Salipiger abyssi: one gene and its partner. The protein of the gene in region 1 interacts with the protein of each later gene in a pairwise test. Links are inferred from orthologs where the notes say so. Each region holds a gene or a part of one and is shown on either strand. Other genes may lie near its edges.

Region 1 (10,053 bases):
AGAACCCCGCCAGCGACCACACGGCGAGCGCCGCGAGCCCGAGAACCACCGCCGCCGCCGAGAGCGCGCCGAGCAGCAGCGACACGCCCCGCAGCGCGCCGTCGCGCGCGCCGCGCCGGCCCGTCGCGATCCGGCTCCGGCCCAGCCCTGCAACCACCGCCTCGCCCAGCCGCCAGAGCCCCAGCGCCGCGACGGTCAGCGCCAGTTGCAGCAGCGCCCCGGCGGCGGCGCGCAGGCGCAGCGCCAGATCCGGATCGTTCATCCAGCGCAGCACCTGCACCGAGAGCGTCGGCGGCGTGCTCGGCCCGAGGATCAGCGCCACGTCGACCACGCTCATGGAAAAGGCCAGCACCGCATAGACCGGCAGGCGGATCTGCGGATAGAGCCTCGGGAACACCGTCAGCAGCCAGCCGGTGCTGCGCCCGTAGCCGAGGCTGCGCGCGGTGGCGAGGCTCTGGCCCGGGCGCAGCGCCGGCAGCGCGGCCAGCGTCATCAGCAGCAGGAAGGGCACTTCCTTGACCACCAGCCCGGCGATCAGCGACAGACCCAGCGGGTCTTGCAGGATTAGCAGATCGGGCGGGCGTTCCCAGCCGGCGAGCGGGGCGATTGCGCGGGCGATCCAGCCCGACGGCGCGATCAGGAAGGCCAGCCCGAAGGCGGCGGCGGCATGTGGCACCGAGAGCAGCGGCGACAGCGCCCGCTCCAGCCAGCGAAAGGCGCGTGTGCCCTGCCAGCCGGCGCAGATCAGCACGGTGAGCCCGAGCGCCAGCGCCGTGGCGGCGAGCCCGGTGCCGGCGCTCAGCGCCATGGCGCGCGGCAGGCCGGGCCAGGCCATGAGATCGCGGAAGGGCATCAGCCCGGGCTCGATCCGCCCCAGCGCCGGCATCACCCCGAAGGCGGGCAGCAGCGTGCCCGCCAAGCCCGCCGCCACCGGGCCGAGCATCACCAGCAGCGTCAGGGCCGGGGCGAGCCGTAACACCTTACTCGGCGATCCCGTAGCGTGCCGCCCAGTCTTCCTCCAGCCGCTCCATCCAGGACGGGTGCGGCTCGGGCAGGGGGGCGCCGAGCTCGGCGGCGCTCAGCGTGGCGGGGCCGGCGGCGATGGCCTCGAAGCGGGCGCGGTCGGCATCGTCGAGCCGCGTCATGTCGAGCACGGTGCCCAGCCCCCAGATCTCCGGATCGGCCATGCGCGCCTGCGCCTCGGGCGAGAGCAGGATATTGGCCACCACCATCGCGCCTTCCCTGGCATTGGCGTTGTAGGGGATGGCGACAAAGCTGGCATTGCCCAGCGTGCCGCCCTCATGCACATGGCTGCGCACGCTGTCCGGAAGCTGGCCGTTGGCGATGGCATTGGCGGCGGCGTTGGGGTTGAACTCGAAGCCGATGTCGATCTCGTTATCGGCCATGAGCTGAATGAGCCGCGCGCTGTTCTGCGGATAGGCCCGGCCCTGACGCCAGAGCAGCGGGGTAAGGGCGTCCATGAACTCCCAGAGCGGCGCGGTGACGGCGGCGTAATCGGCCTGCGTCACCGGCAGCGACAGCGCGTCGCGATCCGGCGTCAGCTCGATCAGCGCCTGTTTCAGGAAGGTCGAGCCGAGGAAATCCGGCGGCTGCGGAAAGGCGAAGCGGCCCGGGTTGTCCTCTGCCCAGTCGAGCAGCGCCGACATCGAGCGCGGCGGCTCGGGCAGGCGGGCGCTGTCGTGGTAGAAGACGAGCTGTGCTGTGCCCCAGGGGCTTTCCAGCCCGTCGGTGGGTACGGTGAAATCCGCCGAAAGTGCCGCGTTCTCGGGATCGGTCAGCGCGCGGTTGGGCAGCGCCTCGGCCCAGGGGCCGAAGAGCAGGCCCTCTTCCTTCATCGCGGCGAAATTCTCGCCATTGATCCAGATGAGGTCGATGCCGCCACCCGTATCCCTGCCGGCGGTCTTTTCCGCCAGCACGCGGCTCACCGCCTCGGCGGTGTCGCTGAGCTTGACATGTTCCAGCGTCACGCCCCGATCCGCCGCCTGCGCGCCGATCCAGGCGATGAAGGCGTTGACCGAGTCCGAGCCGCCCCAGGCGTTCCAGTAGACGGTCTGGCCCTGCGCCGCCTCGCGCACCGCCTGCCAGTCGGCGGGGTCGGGGTCTGCCCAGGCGGGCAGGGCGAGCGTGGCGGCCAGTGTTGCGGCGGCGATGACGGATTTCATTGGCGGGCCTCCCTGAGCCGGCTTTTGTCGGCATTTCCGATGCTTATGGCAAGCGCCGCCGGCGCCGGTCAAATGACATTCCGGTGGGGAAGGTTACAGACCCCGGCTTGTTTCGTCAGGCGCGCGCGCCTAGGTCTCTGAGGCAACAGATATGGAGATCCGCATGTGGGAAGAGCGCTACAATACCGAGGATTACGTGTTCGGGCGCGAGCCGGCGGCCTTCCTACGCCGGCACGAAAGCTGGCTGAAGCGGGGGGAGTTTGCGCTCTCGGTGGCCGATGGCGAGGGGCGCAACTCGGTGTTCCTGGCGGAAAAGGGCCTGAAGGTGATCGCCTGGGACGGGGCGCCCACGGCGGTGGAGAAAGCGCGGGCGCTCGCGCATGAGCGCGGGGTCGCGGTGGCCTATGAGGTGGCCGATATCGAGCACTGGGCCTGGCCCGAGGCACGGTTCGATCTGGTGCTGGGCGTGTTCATCCAGTTCGTCGGCCCTGAGGCGCGGGCGCGGCTTTTCGAGCGGATGAAACGCGCGGTGAAACCCGGTGGCGTGCTGATGCTGCACGGCTACACGCCGAAACAGCTTGATTATGGCACAGGCGGGCCGAAGGCGGTGGAGAACCTCTATACGCCCGAGCTGCTGCGCGAAGCCTTTGGCGATCTGGAGATCCGCGAGCTCGAAGCCTATGAGGCGGAGCTCGACGAGGGCGGCGGCCATGTCGGGCGCTCGGCGCTGATCGACCTCGTGGCGGTGAAGCCTTTGTCGTGACGGTGGGGGCGGCCAAGACCCTTCGAAGGGTCTTGCAAATTCCTTCGAAGGAATTTGCTCAGGCGCGGGCGGAAAACAGCCCGCGCAACCCCTCCGGCAGCGCATCGTGGCGCAGCGAGCCCAGCACCAGCGCGCCGTCGAACGCCTCGCCTTCTGTGTAGACCGAGGGTGTCACCAGCACCTCCAGCCCCGCGCCGCGCGCCGATAGCACCCCGTTGCGGCTGTCCTCCAGCGCCAGCGCGTTGCTTGCGGGCAGGCCCAGCCGGTGGAGCGCCAGCAGGTAGACATCCGGCGCCGGTTTCTTCGCCGCCACCTCGTCGCCCGCCGCGATCACGTCGAAGACGGCATCGCCCGGGCTGCCCCAGCAGCATTGACAGAGCGCCTCGACATTCGGCCGGCTGGTGGTGGTGGCCACCGCGACACGCAACCCGCTTGCCCGGGCTGCGTCGATCAGTTCGGCCACACCCTCGCGCAGGCGCAGCCCGCCGGTTTGCAGGATCTGCACATAGCGCCTTGTCTTGGCCGCGTGCAGGGCCGCGACATCCGGCACGGTCTCCCCGGTCTCAGCCAGCCAGGCGCGGATGCGCTCCTTGCCGCCGGTGGTGCGCAGCAGGCGCCGGTATGCCTCCCGCGTCCAGTGCCAGCCCAGCCCCTCCGCGGCGAAGGTTTCGTTAAAGGCCTGCCGGTGCGTCTCCTCGGTCTCGGCCAGCGTGCCGTCGACATCGAAGATGAGCGCCGCGGGCGTCATGCCTTCACGTCGGCGAAGTGTTGGGCAACCAGATCCGGCAGCTGGTCGAAATGATCGAAAACATAGCTGTGGTAGAGTTCCGCCACCGGCGTCTTGCGATAGCCTTCGGTATAGAGTGCGAAGGGCAGGCCGGCGCGCTCCGCCGTCTCCGCGTCGACCTCGCTGTCGCCCACATAGAGCGCCGTCTCGGCGCCAAGGTCGCGCATCACATGCAAAAGCGGCGCCGGATCGGGCTTGCGCTGGGGCAAGGTGTCGGCGCTGGCGACCTTGCCGAGGAAGCGGTCGAAGCCGAAATGCCGCAGCGCGATCGCCGTCGGTTCGCCCGGCTTGTTGGTGCAGAGCCCCATGGCGCAGCCCATCGCTTCGAGCCGCCCCAGCGCGTCCATCACGCCGGGATAGACGAGCGTATGCGCGGGCTCGCCCTCGTAGTGGCTCATGAACTTCGCCAGCAGGCGGGCGTGTTCCGCCGGATCGTCGCCCAGGCCCACCGCCTGCATGACCCGGCTGATCAGCACCCCCGCGCCCTTGCCGATGAAACTGCGCGCCTGTGCAAAGCTGATCTCGGGCAGGCCCTCGTCGCGCAGCACCAGATTGGCGGCGAGATGCAGGTCGGGGGCGCTGTCGATCAGCGTGCCGTCGAGGTCGAAGACGATGGTTTTCATGGGGGTATTCACGGAGAAGATCCTTCGTGGCGGAGGTCGCGCCCCTGACCGGAAGGTCGCGGCGATGGCGCTGGAGCATGCGTATTTGGAAAGAGAAGACGCGCAGGGCGCGCGCCTCTCAGGCGGATTTCCACTTGATCGAGCAGCCCATGGAGGGGATCTGCTCTCTCGGGCCATGGCCGGTCTCGGCCACCTGTTTCATCGCCTCGTAGAGATCGCGGCGCAGATCCGCCGGGCCGGCCTCGCGGCGCGAGGCGTCGAGCCGGCCGCGATATTGCAGCCCGCCGCCCGCGTCGAAGCCGAAGAAATCCGGCGTGCAGGCGGCATCGTAGGCGCGTGCGACGCCCTGCGCCGCGTCATAAAGATAGGGGAAGGGAAAGCCGCGCTCCTCCGCCATGCGTTTCATGTTCTCGAAACTGTCCTGCGGATAGGCCTCGGCATCGTTGGCCGAGATCGCCACGACACCGATGCCGAGCGCCTGCAGGTCGCGCGCGTCGCGGATGATCCGGTCGAGCACCGCCAGCACATAGGGGCAGTGATTGCAGATGAACATCACCAGCGTGCCCCTGGGGCCGGCGATATCCGCATAGCCGTAGCGGCGGCCATCGGTGCCGGGCAGGGAAAAGCCCGGCGCCTTCCAGCCGAAATGACAGACGGGCGGGATCGCGGCCATGGCTCAGGCCGCCTTTGCCCGCGCGCCCTCCGCCGCCTCGCGGATGGCGCGGATGTTCTGGCCGTAGACCTCGGGCGCATCGACCGAGCCGCCCTTGAACACCGCCGAACCCGCCACCAGCACATCGGCGCCGGCCTCGACCACCAGCGGCGCGGTCTCGGGGGTGATGCCGCCGTCGATCTGGATATGGATCTCGCGGTCACCGATCATCTGGCGGATCTTGCGCGTCTTCTCGATGCCGGAATGGATGAATTTCTGCCCGCCGAAACCGGGATTCACCGTCATGATCAGCACCATGTCGCAGAGATCGAGCACATCGGCCACCGCCTCCGCCGGCGTGCCCGGGTTCAGCACCACGCCCGATTTCACCCCCTGCGCGCGGATCGCCTGAAGCGTGCGATGGATATGCGGGCCGGCCTCCACATGGGCGGTGATCATGTCGGCGCCGGCCTCGGCATAGGCCTCGATATAGGGATCGACCGGCGCGATCATCAGATGCACGTCCATGAAGGTTTTCACATGCGGGCGGAACGCCTTCACCGCCGGCGGGCCGAAGGTGAGGTTCGGGACGAAATGCCCGTCCATCACATCCACATGCACCCAGTCGGCGCCCTGCGCCTCGATGGCCCGGATCTCGGCGCCGAAATTGGCGAAATCGGCCGAGAGGATCGACGGGGCGATCTTGATGGAACGGTCAAAGCTCATGCGCGTGTCTCCTCATGCGCGCGGTCCACGTCCAGCCCGCCCTGAAAGACCCGGCTGGGGCGGATATCCGCCTCTGTAATCGTGCTCAGCGCCTTTGCGTCGAGCGGGCCGGTCGAGGTCTCGAACAGCCGGTTGGCCTGCCGCAGCCGCGCCCGGTCGAGCGCATTGCGGATGGAGCGCGCATTGGCGAAATGCGGCTGCGCGCGCCGCTTGCCGATATACTCCTCCATCGCATGCTTGCCACCCGCGTCAAAGACGTAATTCTGTTCGGCGAGCATGGTCTCGGAGATCCGCGCCAGCTCGTCGTCGCTGTAATCGGGAAATTCGATATGATGCGCGATGCGCGAGCGGAAACCGGGGTTGGAGTCGAAGAACCGGTCCATCCGGTCGGCATAGCCCGCCAGCACCACCACCAGATCGTCGCGGTTGTTCTCCATGACCTGGAGCAGGATCTCGATGGCCTCCTGGCCGTAGTCGCGTTCGTTCTCCGGGCGGTAGAGGTAATAGGCCTCGTCGATGAAGAGCACCCCGCCCATGGCCTTCTTCAGCACCTCCTTGGTCTTGGGGGCGGTGTGGCCGATATACTGGCCGACCAGATCGTCGCGGGTAACGGTGACCAGATGGCCCTTGCGCACATAGCCCAGCCGATGCAGCAGATCGGCGATCTTCAGCGCCACCGTGGTCTTGCCGGTGCCGGGATTGCCGGTGAAGCTCATGTGCAGCGTGGGGGTCTCGGTGGCGAGCCCCATCTCGCGCCGGGCGCGGTCGACCAGCAGCAGCGCCGCCGTCTCCTTGATGCGCTTCTTGACCGGCGCCAGGCCGATCAGCGTCTCGTCGAGCTCGCGCAGCACCTCTTTCACGCCGGAGTCCTCGTAGGCGGCGGCAAGATCCACGGTCTGCGGCGTCATCTCCTTGGGCTCGGCAGTCATGAGGGCGACCTTCCTGTCTTCCATTGGCTGAAAATATCCATACGGGGCGCTGCCCGTCCCGCGACCGGTCGGGCGGGGGCGCGAGGCCCCCGGCACCGACGTCTCAGGCGTAGCGCGCCCCCTCGGGTTCGCGCACCGCGTAGCTTTCCACCGTGTAGCGGATGCTGCGGCCCTCGCCTTCCTGCCGCACCACGCGGAAGCCGGGCTCCTCGGCGGGACGGTTCACGATGAAGCTCATGCGGATCGATTCCCAGCCCGCGGTCGCGTCGAAGGCCAGCACGCGGATATATTTCCCGCCATGCTCCTTGCGGCATTCGTTGACCTCATAGACCACCGCCGCCGCGTCCGGATTGTCGAACATCGGGTGGCCCCACATCTCCCAGTAGGAATTCCGCGGGTGCGGATCGTCGGTATATTCCACCGAGACCGCCCAGCCGTTGTCGATGGCGTATTGCGCCTGCGTGCGGATGTCGTCGTCGGTGAGATCGGGCAGGAAGCTGAATTGACCTTGTTTCAGTCGCATTATGTGTCCTTTCGCTGTCGGGATGCGCCACGGGCGCAGAGAGGGGGCGGGGGAGAGAGGCCTCTCTCCCCCGATATCGGTCAGGCGGAAACCTCGGGGGTCGGCGCGAAATCGGGCGCGTCGGTCGAGGCGTAATCGAAGGTGACGTCCTTCCAGGTGTCGAGCGCCTGTTTCAGTGGCGTGCAGGTGCGGGCCGCGTCGCGCAGGATGTCCTCGCCCTCGTTCCAGATGTCGCGCCCGGCATTGCGGGCAAAGACCATCGCCTCCAGCGCCACGCGGTTCGCCGTGGCGCCCGCCTGGATGCCATGCGGGTGGCCGATCGTGCCGCCGCCGAATTGCAGCACCACATCCTCGCCCAGATAGGTCAGCAGCTGGTGCATCTGGCCGGCGTGGATGCCGCCCGAGGCGACCGGCATCATCTTGTTGAGCGAGGCCCAGTCCTGATCGAAGAAGATGCCGTTCTCCAGCGCCATCGGATTATATTCCTCGCGGAAGATATCGTAGTAGCCCTTGGTGGTGGCCGGATCACCCTCGAGCTTGCCCACCACGGTGCCCGCATGCAGGTGATCGACCCCGGCAAGCCGCATCCATTTGGCGATGACGCGGAACGACACCCCGTGCGAGCGCTGGCGGGTATAGGTCGAATGGCCCGCGCGGTGCAGGTGCAGGATCATGTCATTGTCCCGCGCCCATTTCGCCATGGACTGGATCGCGGTGTAGCCGATCACCAGGTCGATCATGATGACGACCGAGCCCAGCGACTTGGCGAATTCCGCCCGCTCGTACATCTCTTCCATCGTCGCGGCGGTGACGTTGAGATAGGTGCCCTTCACCTCGCCGGTGGCGGCGGAGGCGCGGTTGACTGCCTCCATGCAATAGAGAAACCGGTCGCGCCAGTGCATGAAGGGCTGGCTGTTGATGTTCTCGTCATCCTTGGTGAAATCGAGCCCGCCCTTCAGCGCCTCATAGACCACCCGGCCATAATTGCGCCCCGAAAGCCCGAGCTTGGGCTTCACCGTGGCACCCAGCAGCGGGCGGCCATAGGCGTTGAGCCGTTCGCGCTCCACCACGATGCCGGTGGCGGGCCCCTGAAAGGTCTTCACATAGGCCACGGGCAGGCGCATGTCCTCGAGCCGCAGAGCCTTCAGCGGCTTGAAGCCAAAGACATTGCCGATGATCGAGGCGGTCAGGTTGGCGATGGAGCCGCCTTCGAAGAGATCGAGATCATAGGCGATATAGGCAAAGAACTCGCCCTCGCTGTTGGGCACCGGGTCCACCCTGTAGGCCTTGGCGCGGTACTTGTCGCAGGCGGTGAGCCGGTCGGTCCAGACCACGGTCCAGGTGGCGGTGGAGCTTTCGCCCGCCACGGCGGCGGCGGCCTCGACCGCGTCCACACCGTCCTGCGGGGTGATGCGGAACAGCGCGATGATGTCGGTTTCCTTGGGCGTGTAATCCGGCTCCCAATAGCCCATCTGGGCATATTTCATCACGCCCGCGCTATAGCGCTTCTTGGCGTCGGTGACGGTCTTGGCGTTGTCCAGCATGGTGGTTTCCTCCTCTGGGGTCTGGTCAGGCCGCGTGGGCGGCGGCGATCCGGGGGGCGAGCGCGCCGCTGGCATAGCGGTGCGCCATTTCATCGAGCGAGATCGGCCTGATCTTGGCGGCCTGACCGGCGGTGCCGAAGCGCTCGAACCGGTCGATGCAGAGCTTGGTCAGCTCCTCCATCGCGGGGATGTTGAATTTGCGCGGGTCGAATTCCTCGGGCTTTTCCTGCGCGATCCGGCGGTACTGCCCGGTCATCGCCATGCGGCAATCGGTGTCGATATTCACCTTGCGCACGCCCATGCGGATGCCGTGCTCGATCTCCTCGACCGGCACGCCATAGGTCTGCGGCATGTGCCCGCCATGGGCGTTGATGAGATCCTGAAGATACTGCGGCACCGAAGAGGAGCCGTGCATCACCAGATGCGTGTTCGGCAGCTTCTCGTGGATGCCCTGGATGGTCTTCATCGACAGGATGTCGCCATCGGGCTTGCGGGTGAACTTGTAGGCGCCGTGCGAGGTGCCGCAGGCAATGGCCAGCGCATCGCATTTGGTGGCCAGCACGAACTCCACCGCCTGATCGGGATCGGTCAGAAGCTGGTCGTGCGACAGCTTGCCCTCGGCGCCCGAGCCGTCCTCCGCCGCCGCCTCGCCGGTCTCCAGCGAGCCCAGAACCCCCAGCTCGCCCTCGACCGAGGCGCCGACCGCATGGGCGGCTTCGGTCACCCGGCGGGTGATCTCGACGTTATACTCGTAGCTGGCGGGGGTCTTCATGTCCTCCTCCAGCGAGCCGTCCATCATCACGCTGGTGAAGCCGTGGCGGATCGCCGAGAGGCAGGTGGCGTCGTTGTTGCCATGGTCCTGATGCATCACGACGTGGTTGTCGGGATACATCTCGCACAGCGCCTCGACCATGTGGCGCAGCATCACGTCGCCGGCGTATTTCCGCGCCCCGCGCGAGGCTTGCAGGATCACCGGCGCGCCGGTGGTCTTCGCGGCCTCCATGATCGCGAGGCCCTGTTCCATGTTGTTGATGTTGAAGGCCGGCACGCCGTAGCTGTTCTCGGCGGCGTGATCCAGCAATTGTCTGAGCGTTATCAGTGCCATTCTCGGTCCTCCCTCAGGCCGCTTGCTTGGGCGCGCAAAGCGCCGCGATGCCGGGCAGCGTCTTGCCTTCCAGCCATTCCAGGAATGCCCCACCGGCGGTGGAGACATAGGTGAAGTCCTGCGTGACCCCTGCCGCGTTCAGCGCCGCCACGGTGTCGCCGCCGCCCGCGACGGTGACCGCGCGGCCCTCGTGGGACAGCGCCGCAGCCTTGCGCGCC
Region 2 (9,963 bases), 1.0 Mb from region 1 along the record:
GCCAAGATCGCGGCGGCTTCGGTCGACGATATCTCGGCCCATGCCGCTAAGGCCGGCTCCAAGGCCGCCGGCGTGGTGATCGACGACGCGGCGGTGACGCCGAAATACGTGCACGGCTTCGAGGCAGCGCGCGAGCTGCCGATCATCTGGCGCATCGCGCGTGGCTCGGTGTTCAACAAGCTGGTGATCCTGCTGCCGGCGGCGCTATTGATGGCGGCCTTTGCGCCCTGGCTGGTGCCGCCGCTGCTGGTGATGGGCGGGTCGTACCTGTGTTTCGAGGGCGCGGAAAAGATCCTGCATGTGCTGATGCCGCATGACGATCATTCCGGCGGACCCGATGGCAGCCACGATGTGGGCGATCCGGCGCATCTCGAAGAGCAGCGGGTCAAGGGCGCGATCAAGACCGATTTCATTCTGTCGGCGGAGATCATGACGCTGGCGCTCTCGACCATAGAAAGCGGCGAGGTCTGGATTCAGGCGGTTGTGCTGGCGCTTGTGGGGCTTGGCATCACAGCGCTGGTCTATGGCGCGGTGGCGGTGATCGTGAAGATGGACGATGTCGGGCTGTGGCTGACCCGGGTGGGTCGCTTGGGCGTCACCCGCGCGCTGGGGCGCAGCATCGTCAAGGGCATGCCCTGGGTGATGAAACTGCTCTCCACCGTGGGCACCGTGGCGATGCTCTGGGTCGGCGGTTCGATCATCGTGCATTCGCTGGCGCAGATGGGCTGGCACCTGCCGGAGGAGACGATCCACCACGCCGCCGAAGCGGTGGCGCATCTGGTGGGGCCGGAGCTCGAAGGCGCGGCGCTCTGGACGACCACAGCCACGATCGACGGGGTGCTGGGGCTCATCTGGGGCGTGGTGCTGGTGCCGGTGGTGACCAAGCTGGTGATGCCGCTCTTTGCCGGTAAGCGCGCGGCGCATTGATTGTCATATGACCGATGAAACAGGCGGTCCCACAGGCCGCCTTAGCACTCTTGGACCGCACGGATGCGGCATCTCTATCGGAAGTTGCCCTCAGAGACTATGAGCGCAACGCAAGCCGGGCCCGGCGGCTGCCCGTGGGGTGCCGCACCGACGGTCTGAATTCCTTGATTTACCCCTGCCAGATCCGAAAGATCTCTCAGCTGAGCACCAGCTTCACCAAAGCGGCAGCCCGCCGGGACGGGCAGCCGCTGGGCCCGGCGGGCTACGCCCTTGATTCCGGGCCAATGGTGAGGGGATTGATCTCGCAATGAAGGCAGCCCCCGAAGATTCCCGGGGGCTGCTTTCAGAGCTCAGAGCAGCGCTTTGGCCTTCTCGGCCACGGCCTCGGCGGTGATGCCGAATTTCTCGTAGAGCACATCCGCAGGCGCCGACGCACCGAAGCTCTCCATACCGACAAACGCCGCCTTGGCCTCGCGCCCGCGCTCGCCGAGCAGCCATTTGTCCCAGCCGAACCGCGCCGCGGCCTCGACCGCCACGCGCACCGGGCCTCCCGGCAGCACGCGCTTGCGATAGGCCTCGTCCTGCGCCTCGAAAAGCTCCCAGCAGGGCATCGAGACCACGCGGGTGCCGATGCCTTCGGCCTGAAGCAGATCCCGCGCCGCCAGCGCGATCTCGACCTCGGAGCCGGTGGCCATCAGGATCACCTGACGCTTGCCCTCGGCATCGGCCAGCACATAGGCGCCTTTCTCGACGAGGTTATTGGTCTTGTGCTGGGTGCGCACGGTTTTCACGTTCTGCCGGGTCAGCGACAGCACCGAAGGCGTCTCGGTCTGCGTCAGCGCGATCTCCCAGGCCTCGGCGGTCTCGATCACGTCGGCGGGGCGGAAGACCAGCATGTTCGGCGTGGCGCGCGAGATTGCCAGATGCTCGATCGGCTGGTGCGTCGGGCCGTCCTCGCCGAGCCCGATGCTGTCATGGGTCATGACGAACACCGTCGGCGTCTTTTGCAGCGCGGCGAGGCGCATCGCCGGGCGGGCATAATCGGTGAAGGCCATGAAGGTGCCGCCATAGGGGCGCAGCCCGCCATGCAGGCCCAGCCCGTTCATCGCCGCCGCCATGCCGTGTTCGCGGATGCCCCAGTAGACATACCGGCCCTTGCGGTCGGTGGTGTCGAACACCCCCATGTCGCCGGTCTTGGTGTTGTTCGAGCCGGTGAGATCGGCGGAGCCGCCCACGGTCTCGGGCATCACCGGGTTGACCACTTCCAGCACCATTTCCGAGGCCTTGCGGGTCGCCACCTTGGGCGCGGCTTCGGAGTTCTGCTTTTTCAGCGCGCGGATCACCGAGGAGAGCTTTTTCGGTGCCTCACCGGCCGTGACGCGGGCGAATTCCGCCTGCTTGCGGTCCGACAGGGCGGCGAGGCGGGTTTCCCACTCGCCGCGCGCCGTGGCGCCGCGGCTGCCGACCTCTTCCCACCAGGACTTGATCTCGGCGGGCACCTCGAACGGGCCGGTGGTCCAGCCCCAGAGCGCCTTGGCCTCGGCGTTCTGCTCGGCATTGGTCAGCGCGCCATGGCCCTTGGAGGTGTCCTGCGCGGCGTGGCCCAGGGCGATATGGGTCTTGCAGGCGATCATCGAGGGCACATCGCGTGCGGCCTTGGCCGCGACGATGGCGGCGTCGATGGCCTCGGGATCGTGGCCGTCGATCTCCTGCACATGCCAGCCGGCGGCCTTGAAGCGCTGGACCTGATCGGTGCGGTCGGAGAGCGACACCTTGCCGTCGATGGTGATGTCGTTGTTGTCCCAGAACACGACCAGCCGGCCGAGCCCGTAGCGTCCGGCGATGCCGATGGCCTCCTGGCTGACGCCTTCCATCAGGCAGCCGTCGCCGGCGATCACATAGGTGTGGTGATCGACCGCGCCCTTGCCGAAGCGGGCGCGCAGCATTTCCTCGGCCATGGCGAAGCCGACCGAGGTGGCGATGCCCTGGCCGAGCGGCCCGGTGGTCATCTCGATGGCGGCGGCGTGGGTGTTTTCCGGATGCCCGGCGGTGCGCGAGTCCCACTGGCGGAAATTCTTGATCTCGTCGAGCGTGATCTGTTCGTCACCGCTGAGATAGAGCAGCGAATAGATCAGCATCGAGCCGTGGCCCGCCGACAGGATGAACCGGTCGCGATCCGGCCATGCCGGGTTTTTCGCATCGAATTTCAGGTGTTTGGACCACAGAACCGTGGCCACGTCAGCCATGCCGATGGGCATGCCGGAATGGCCGGAATTGGCTGCGGCCACCGCGTCGAGCGTCAGCACGCGGATCGCGGCTGCGCGATTCCAGTGATCGGGATGTGCGTCGCGAAGGGCATTGATATCCACGGGGGCGTCCTCTCTTCCCACAGGCGTTTCCGGGCTAATAGCAGCGTTCCCCCGAAGTTCAAGCGTTTGCGCCACCATTGCACTGGCATCGGATGAACTCTGCCCTATAACACCTTGGAACATATAGGGGCGCAATTTTTCATTGCGCTTGCTAAACTCGACCGAAACGGGGCGGTGCCGATTCGTATCTGGCGGCGAGACAGGCCCTGAAGGCAGATAGTAGAGAGGGCAAGATGACCCAGATCGACGAGTTGCAGTCGCGCATCACGCGGGCGCTGGACCGTATTTCACAGGGGGTGGAGGGCTTGTCCGCCGCGCCCGCACCTGTACCGGAGCCCGAGCCCGTGCCGGACGCGCCTGCCGAGCCGGTGGACAGCGGCGCGGCGGAGGCCGAGATCGCCGCTCTTCAGGTGGCGCTCGACGAGGAGAAGATGGCCAATGCCCAGCTCGAGGAGCGGGTGAGGATGCTGCATGTCCGGCTTGAGGAGCAGGTGACACCTGCGCCGGCGCCCGAGCCCGACGCGGCGCTGCAGGAGCAGCTTGCCGCGCAGCGCGAAGGCATGGCCGAGCTCGACACGGAATTGCAGCGGCTGCGCTTGTCGAACGACATGCTGCGCCGCACCAGCGAAGAGATGCGCGCGGCGCTGGAGGCCAATGTCGGCGAGCCGCATCTGATCAACAAGGCGATGCTGGCGGAGCTGGAGGCGCTGCGCGCCGCGCGTGCCGCCGAGGAGGCCGAGATGCGCGCCGTTCTGGGCGCGCTGGAGCCGGTGCTGGCAGAGGCCGCCGGTACGGATGCGGCATCGGGCGGGGAGGCCGTGCAATGAGCCAGATGGAAGTGCAGATCACCATTGGCGGGCGGACATTCGATGTCGCCTGTCAGCAGGGCGAGGAGCAGTATCTGCTCACCGCCGCGCGCATGCTCGACACCGAGGCGCAGGTGCTGGTGGACCAGATCGGGCGCATGCCGGAATCGCGCATGCTGCTGATGGCCGGGCTGATGCTGGCGGACAAGACGGCGGGTCTAGAGGACCGGCTGCGCGCCGCCGAGGACAAGCTGGGCGAAATGGCAGAGGAACTGCGCGACCTGCGCAATCGCCCGGCACCGGAGCCGGAGCGGGTCGAGGTGCCGGTCATTCCCGCGAGCGTGACGGAAACCCTGGCCGAGATGGCGGCACGGGCCGAGGCGCTGGCGGAGGCTGTCGAGGACAAGGCGGCCTCGTAAACGCATCGGGGCGGCGCCTTTCGGTCGCCGCCCCGCGCAAATTCCTTGGAAAGAATTTGCAAATCTCTTCGAAGAGATTTGATACCGGCCTCAGCGCAGGATCGACTTGCCCGCATATTCGGCCACGTCGCCCAGCAGTTCCTCGATACGGATCAGCTGGTTGTACTTGGCCAGCCGGTCCGAGCGCGCCAGCGAGCCGGTCTTGATCTGCCCGCAATTGGTGGCGACGGCGAGATCGGCAATGGTGGCGTCCTCGGTCTCGCCCGAGCGGTGCGACATCACATTGGTGTAGCGCGCGCGATGGGCCATATCGACCGCCTTCAGCGTCTCCGACAGCGAGCCGATCTGGTTCACCTTGACCAGCATGGAGTTGGCGACGCCCTGTTCGATGCCCATGGCCAGGCGTTCCGGGTTGGTCACGAAGAGGTCGTCCCCCACGAGCTGCACCTTGTCGCCCAGCTTCTCGGTGAGGATCTTCCAGCCGTCCCAGTCATCCTCGGCGCAACCGTCCTCGATGGAGATGATCGGGTAATCGGCGCAGAGCTTGGCGAGATAATCGACATTCTCGGCGGAGGTGAGCGACAGGCCTTCGCCCTTCATCTCGTATTTGCCGTCCTTGAAATACTCGGTCGAGGCGGCGTCGAGCGCCAGGTAGATATCCTCGCCGGGCTTGTAGCCGGCCTTTTCGATGCTCTTCAGGATGAAATCGAGCGCGTCGCGGGTCGAGCCCAGCTCGGGGGCAAAGCCGCCCTCGTCGCCGAGACCGGTGGACATGCCCGCCGCCGAGAGCTCTTTCTTCAGCGTGTGGAACACTTCCGAGCCCATGCGCACGGCCTCGCGGATGTTCTCCGCCGCCACCGGCATGATCATGAATTCCTGGATGTCGATCGGGTTGTCGGCATGCTCGCCGCCATTGATGATGTTCATCATCGGCACCGGCAGGACGCGGGCGGAGGTGCCGCCGACATAGCGGTAAAGCGGCTGCGCGGTGAATTCCGCCGCCGCCTTGGCCACCGCCAGAGACACGCCGAGGATGGCGTTGGCGCCGAGCCGGCCCTTGTTGTCGGTGCCGTCGAGCTCCATCATCGCGCCGTCGATGGCCTGCTGCTCGGTGGCGTCGAAGCCCACCAGCGCCTCGGCGATCTCGCCGTTGACCGCGGCCACCGCTTCCAGAACGCCCTTGCCCATATAGCGCGATTTGTCGCCGTCGCGGCGCTCATGCGCCTCATGCACGCCGGTCGAGGCGCCCGAGGGCACCGCGGCACGGCCCATTGCGCCGTCTTCCAGGGTGACGTCGACTTCGACGGTGGGATTGCCCCGGCTGTCGAGGATCTCGCGGGCGTGAATGTCGATGATGGTGCTCATGAAGGTCCGTCCCTTAGGTCCAGCATAGGTTCGGGCGAGCTATAGCAGGCAGGGCACGAATGTAAACTTGCGCTGGCGCTAACGGCCCGAACCGGCAGCAGATTGCGCTAACGGGGGCAGGGTGCGCGCGCTTTGTTTTGCCAAATGCCGCAGCGCAGCTAATTCTTTTGCAACGCAGCAATGACAACGGATCGGATCCGCCGGCGGCCGCAGGGGCGCCGGGGGGACAGGAGGCGTCATGGAAGAGGAACTGGAACAGCTCGAACAGCAGGTCGAGGTGATCACCAGCGATATCGAGCGGCTGCTGCCGGTGCTGCCGGACTGGGCGATGCCGCTTGCGGTGCTGGGGCTGGCCTTTCTGGTCGGGGTGATGACCTTTCGCGTGGTCTTTGCGCTGCTCACCCGGGCGGTGGCCAGGAAGGATCTGTTCTGGCGCAGCCTCGTCGCGCGCACCCGCCGGCCCTTGCGGCTGGGGCTGGTGGTCGCGGCGCTGAGCGTGGGCGTGCCGGTGGCGCCGCTCGACCCGGACGGCGCCGATCTGGCGCAGCACGCGCTGCTCATCGCCTTCATGGTGCTGGTGGCCTGGGTGCTGCACACGGCGCTGCATATCTGGACGACGGTGCATCTGCGCAAGTTCACGCTGGGGGCGGAGGACAGTTACCTCGCCCGCAAACATGTCACGCAGAGCCGCATCCTGGTGCGGCTGGTGGGCTGGATTATTACCGTGGTCGCGGCCTCGGCGATCCTGATGACCTTCGAGGGCGTGCGGCAATGGGGCGTGTCGCTGCTGGCCTCTGCGGGGGCTGCGGGCATTGTCGTGGGTTTCGCGCTGCAACCGGTGCTGAAGAACCTCATCGCCGGGGTGCAGCTTGCCGTGACCCAGCCGATCCGCATCGGTGACGCGGTGATCGTCGAGGGCGAGTGGGGCGAGGTCGAGGAGATCACCGGCAGCTATGTGGTGATCAAGATCTGGGACTGGCGCCGCCTCGTGGTGCCGCTCTCGTATTTCATCGAGCAGCCCTTTCAGAACTGGACGCGGGACACCTCGTCGCTCATTGGGGTGGTGATGCTCTATCTCGACCACACCGCCGATATTTCGGCCCTTCGGGAAGAGGCGAAACGGGTGGTCGAGGGCTCGGAGCGCTGGGATGGCGAGGTTTTCGCGGTGCAGGTCACCGATTTCCGCGAGCGGGTGATGGAGGTGCGGGTTCTGGCCTCGGCCAAAAACGCGCCGGTGACCTATGAGCTGCGCTGCGAGATCCGCGAAAAGCTCATCGCCTGGGTGCAGCAAGAGATGCCGCAGGCGCTGCCGCGCATGCGCGAGACCGTCTCGGTCGATGGCAGCGGCAGGCCAATGCCGCCGGGAATCGCGGTGCTGGACGGGCCGGCGCCCTGAGCGTGGCGGCTCAGATCATGGCGGCGCGGCTCAGCCGGCGTTCGCGCAGATAGCTGTAGAGCCCCGCGCCGAGGATCAGCGCCGATCCGGCAAGCGTCCAGCCGTCCGGGCGTTCGGCGAATATCGCCATGCCGAGCCCGGTGGTGAAGATCAGCCGCGTATAGCGGAACGGCGCCACCGCCGAGACCGTCGCCATACGCATCGCCGTGGTCACCGAGAGATAGCCCGCCGTGGTCACCGCGATGGCCCCGGCCATGTAGAGAAAGACCGGCGGCGAGGCCGCGAAGGGCGCGGGAGAGATCAGCATCAGCGCGAGCCCCACCGGGAAGATCGCGGCGAAGCCATAGGTCGAGACCGCCAGAGAATGGATGCGCTGGGGCACCATGCGCGTCACCAGGTCGCGCGCGGCGAGCCCGGTGACGCCGATCACCGGAAAGATCTCCCAGCCGGTGAACTCGGCGCCGAAGGGGCGGATCACCATCAGCATGCCTGCGAGCCCGACGCCGATCGCGGTCCAGCGGCGCCAGCCCACCGGCTCTTGCAGGAAGATCGCGGCGCCCACCGTCACCACCAGCGGCGCGGTCTGCATGATCGCCGCCATCAGCGACAGCGGGATCTTCGACAGGCCCACGATCATGCCGGCGGCGCCGATGATCTCGAAGGCGTTGCGCAGGATCACGATCCGCTCGAACACCTCCGCAAGGCGCAGCTTTACCCGCCGCAGCCGGGCGAAGACGATGAACAGCGCAGTGCCGCCAAGGCTGAGCATGGCCATGACCTGCCCGACAGGAGCATGTTGCGACGCGAGCTTGAGAAAGGCGTCGCTACAGGCGAGCAACGCCATGGCAAGCACCATCAGCAGAATGGCGCGAAGCGTGTCCATGCGCGGTCAGGTGATGACGTCGGGCGCGTCGCGTCCGGTGCGGGATGTGATCTCGGCAATCGCCTCGGCGGCGGCAATGACCTCGGCCAGCGCCTCCTGCGGATCGAGGCCGAACGCGTCGGGATCGCTCTCCAGCTTTTCGAGATAGACCCGCAGCGTCGCGCCCTCGGTGCCGGTGCCGGAAAGCCGCAGCACCAGCCGCGCGCCGCCTTCAAAGCCCACGCGCAGGCCCTGGCCCTCGGCGCGCGAGCCGTCCACCGGATCGTCATAGGCAAACTCGTCGGCGCTCTCGACCGTCAGCGCGCCAAAGCTCTGGCCGGGCAGGGAGGCGAGCTGGCCGCGCACATGCGCCATCAGCCCGCTGGCGGCGTCGCTGTCCACTGCCTCATAATCGTGGCGGGAATAGTAGTTGCGCCCGTATTCGGCCCAATGCGCTGCCATCAATTCGCTGACCGAGAGTTTCTTCACCGCCAGCACGTTCAGCCAGAACAGCACCGCCCAGAGCCCGTCTTTTTCGCGCACATGGTCGGAGCCGGTGCCAAAGCTCTCCTCGCCGCAAAGCGTGGCGCGGCCCGCATCCAGCAGGTTGCCGAAGAACTTCCAGCCGGTGGGTGTCTCGTAACAGTCGATGCCGAGCTTTTCGGCGACCCGGTCCACCGCGGCGCTGGTGGGCATGGAGCGTGCCACGCCCTTCAGCCCGTCCTTGTAGCCGGGCACCAGCGTGGCATTCGCCGCCAGCACCGCGAGGCTGTCGGAGGGCGAGACATAGCATTGCCGCCCGACGATCATGTTGCGGTCGCCGTCGCCATCCGAGGCCGCGCCGAAATCCGGGCCGGTCTCACTCATCATCTCGTCCCAGAGCGTCTTGGCCCAGGTCGGGTTCGGGTCGGGGTGGCCGCCGCCGAAATCGGGCAGGGGGATCGAGTTGATCACCGTGCCCGGCGGTGCGCCCAGCATCTCTTCGAGGATGCGCGTCGCATAGGGGCCGGTCACCGCGTGCATCGCGTCGAACCGCATGCGGAAGCCGGAGCGGAACAGCGCGCGGATGGCATCGAAATCGAAAAGCTCCGCCATCAGCGCGGCGTAATCATCGACCGGGTCGACGATCTCGATCTCCATCTCTCCCAGGCTCACCGTATCGGTCATGCGCAAGCCGATATCCTGGCTCTCGGTGATGGCGAATTCGGCGATCTCTTTGGTCGCGTCAAAGATCTTTGCGGTCACGCCCTCGGGGGCCGGGCCACCATTGGCGGTGTTGTATTTCACCCCGAAATCGCCCTCGGGCCCGCCGGGATTGTGGCTGGCCGAGAGGATGATGCCACCATCGGCGCCGCGCGTGCGGATCAGGTTCGACGCGGCGGGGGTCGACAGGATCGCGCGTTTGCCGACGATCACCTTTTTCGCGCCGCCGGCGGCGGCCATGCGCAGCACAACCTGCGCCGCCTGGCTGTTGAAATGCCGCCCGTCGCCGCCGAGAACCAGCGTCTTGCCCGCGACGCCGCCGATGCCGTTCCAGATGCTTTGAACAAAGTTCTCCAGATAATGGTGGGTCTGGAACACCGGTGTCTTCTTGCGCAGCCCCGAGGTGCCGGGTTTCTGGCCTTCGATCGGCTCGGTGGGGACGGTACGAATGGTGGTCATAAATCAGGTCTCCTATCGCCCGGCACGTTTCATGATCCGAGCGGCATTTGCAAGCACCGGCGAGGCGGCGATCTCTTCCGGCGAGGCGGGCAGGCGCTGGCGCCAGTTCGGGTATTCGGACACCGTTCCCGGCAGGTTCGGCTGATTGTCCATGCCC

The links.
Region 2: the proteins of rpe (region 1) and eno interact in binary tests that used the Escherichia coli proteins (3 or more experiments, as listed by UniProt). The link is inferred for Salipiger abyssi from one-to-one orthologs.

The regions. Positions count from the first base shown.
Region 1 is NZ_CP015093.1:2,868,165-2,878,217, forward strand. What follows is about bases 3,884-6,838. They hold rpe (ribulose-phosphate 3-epimerase), read right to left. Parts: upstream 5,735-6,838; coding sequence 5,033-5,734; downstream 3,884-5,032. Other genes in these bases: gph (phosphoglycolate phosphatase), read right to left, coding at 3,884-4,356; Ga0080574_RS17520 (thioredoxin family protein), read right to left, coding at 4,475-5,029; cbbX (CbbX protein), read right to left, coding at 5,731-6,663; Ga0080574_RS17535 (ribulose bisphosphate carboxylase small subunit), read right to left, coding at 6,767-6,838. In the rest of the region: Ga0080574_RS17495 (ABC transporter permease), read right to left, coding at 1-943; Ga0080574_RS17500 (ABC transporter substrate-binding protein), read right to left, coding at 981-2,183; Ga0080574_RS17505 (class I SAM-dependent methyltransferase), read left to right, coding at 2,347-2,946; Ga0080574_RS17510 (HAD family hydrolase), read right to left, coding at 3,005-3,694; more of gph, read right to left, coding at 3,691-3,883; more of Ga0080574_RS17535, read right to left, coding at 6,839-7,186; Ga0080574_RS17540 (form I ribulose bisphosphate carboxylase large subunit), read right to left, coding at 7,267-8,730; fba (class II fructose-bisphosphate aldolase), read right to left, coding at 8,756-9,835; Ga0080574_RS17550 (phosphoglycerate kinase), read right to left, coding at 9,849-10,053. UniProt on the Escherichia coli protein: Catalyzes the reversible epimerization of D-ribulose 5-phosphate to D-xylulose 5-phosphate.
Region 2 is NZ_CP015093.1:3,873,628-3,883,590, reverse strand. What follows is about bases 3,750-6,614. They hold eno (phosphopyruvate hydratase), read right to left. Parts: upstream 5,887-6,614; coding sequence 4,612-5,886; downstream 3,750-4,611. Other genes in these bases: Ga0080574_RS22405 (mechanosensitive ion channel family protein), read left to right, coding at 6,125-6,614; Ga0080574_RS22415 (cell division protein ZapA), read left to right, coding at 4,120-4,521; Ga0080574_RS22420 (hypothetical protein), read left to right, coding at 3,750-4,123. Outside these bases: Ga0080574_RS22435 (DUF808 domain-containing protein), read left to right, coding at 1-927; tkt (transketolase), read right to left, coding at 1,278-3,296; more of Ga0080574_RS22420, read left to right, coding at 3,530-3,749; more of Ga0080574_RS22405, read left to right, coding at 6,615-7,282; Ga0080574_RS22400 (DMT family transporter), read right to left, coding at 7,293-8,165; Ga0080574_RS22395 (alpha-D-glucose phosphate-specific phosphoglucomutase), read right to left, coding at 8,172-9,806; malQ (4-alpha-glucanotransferase), read right to left, coding at 9,819-9,963. UniProt on the Escherichia coli protein: Catalyzes the reversible conversion of 2-phosphoglycerate (2-PG) into phosphoenolpyruvate (PEP). It is essential for the degradation of carbohydrates via glycolysis.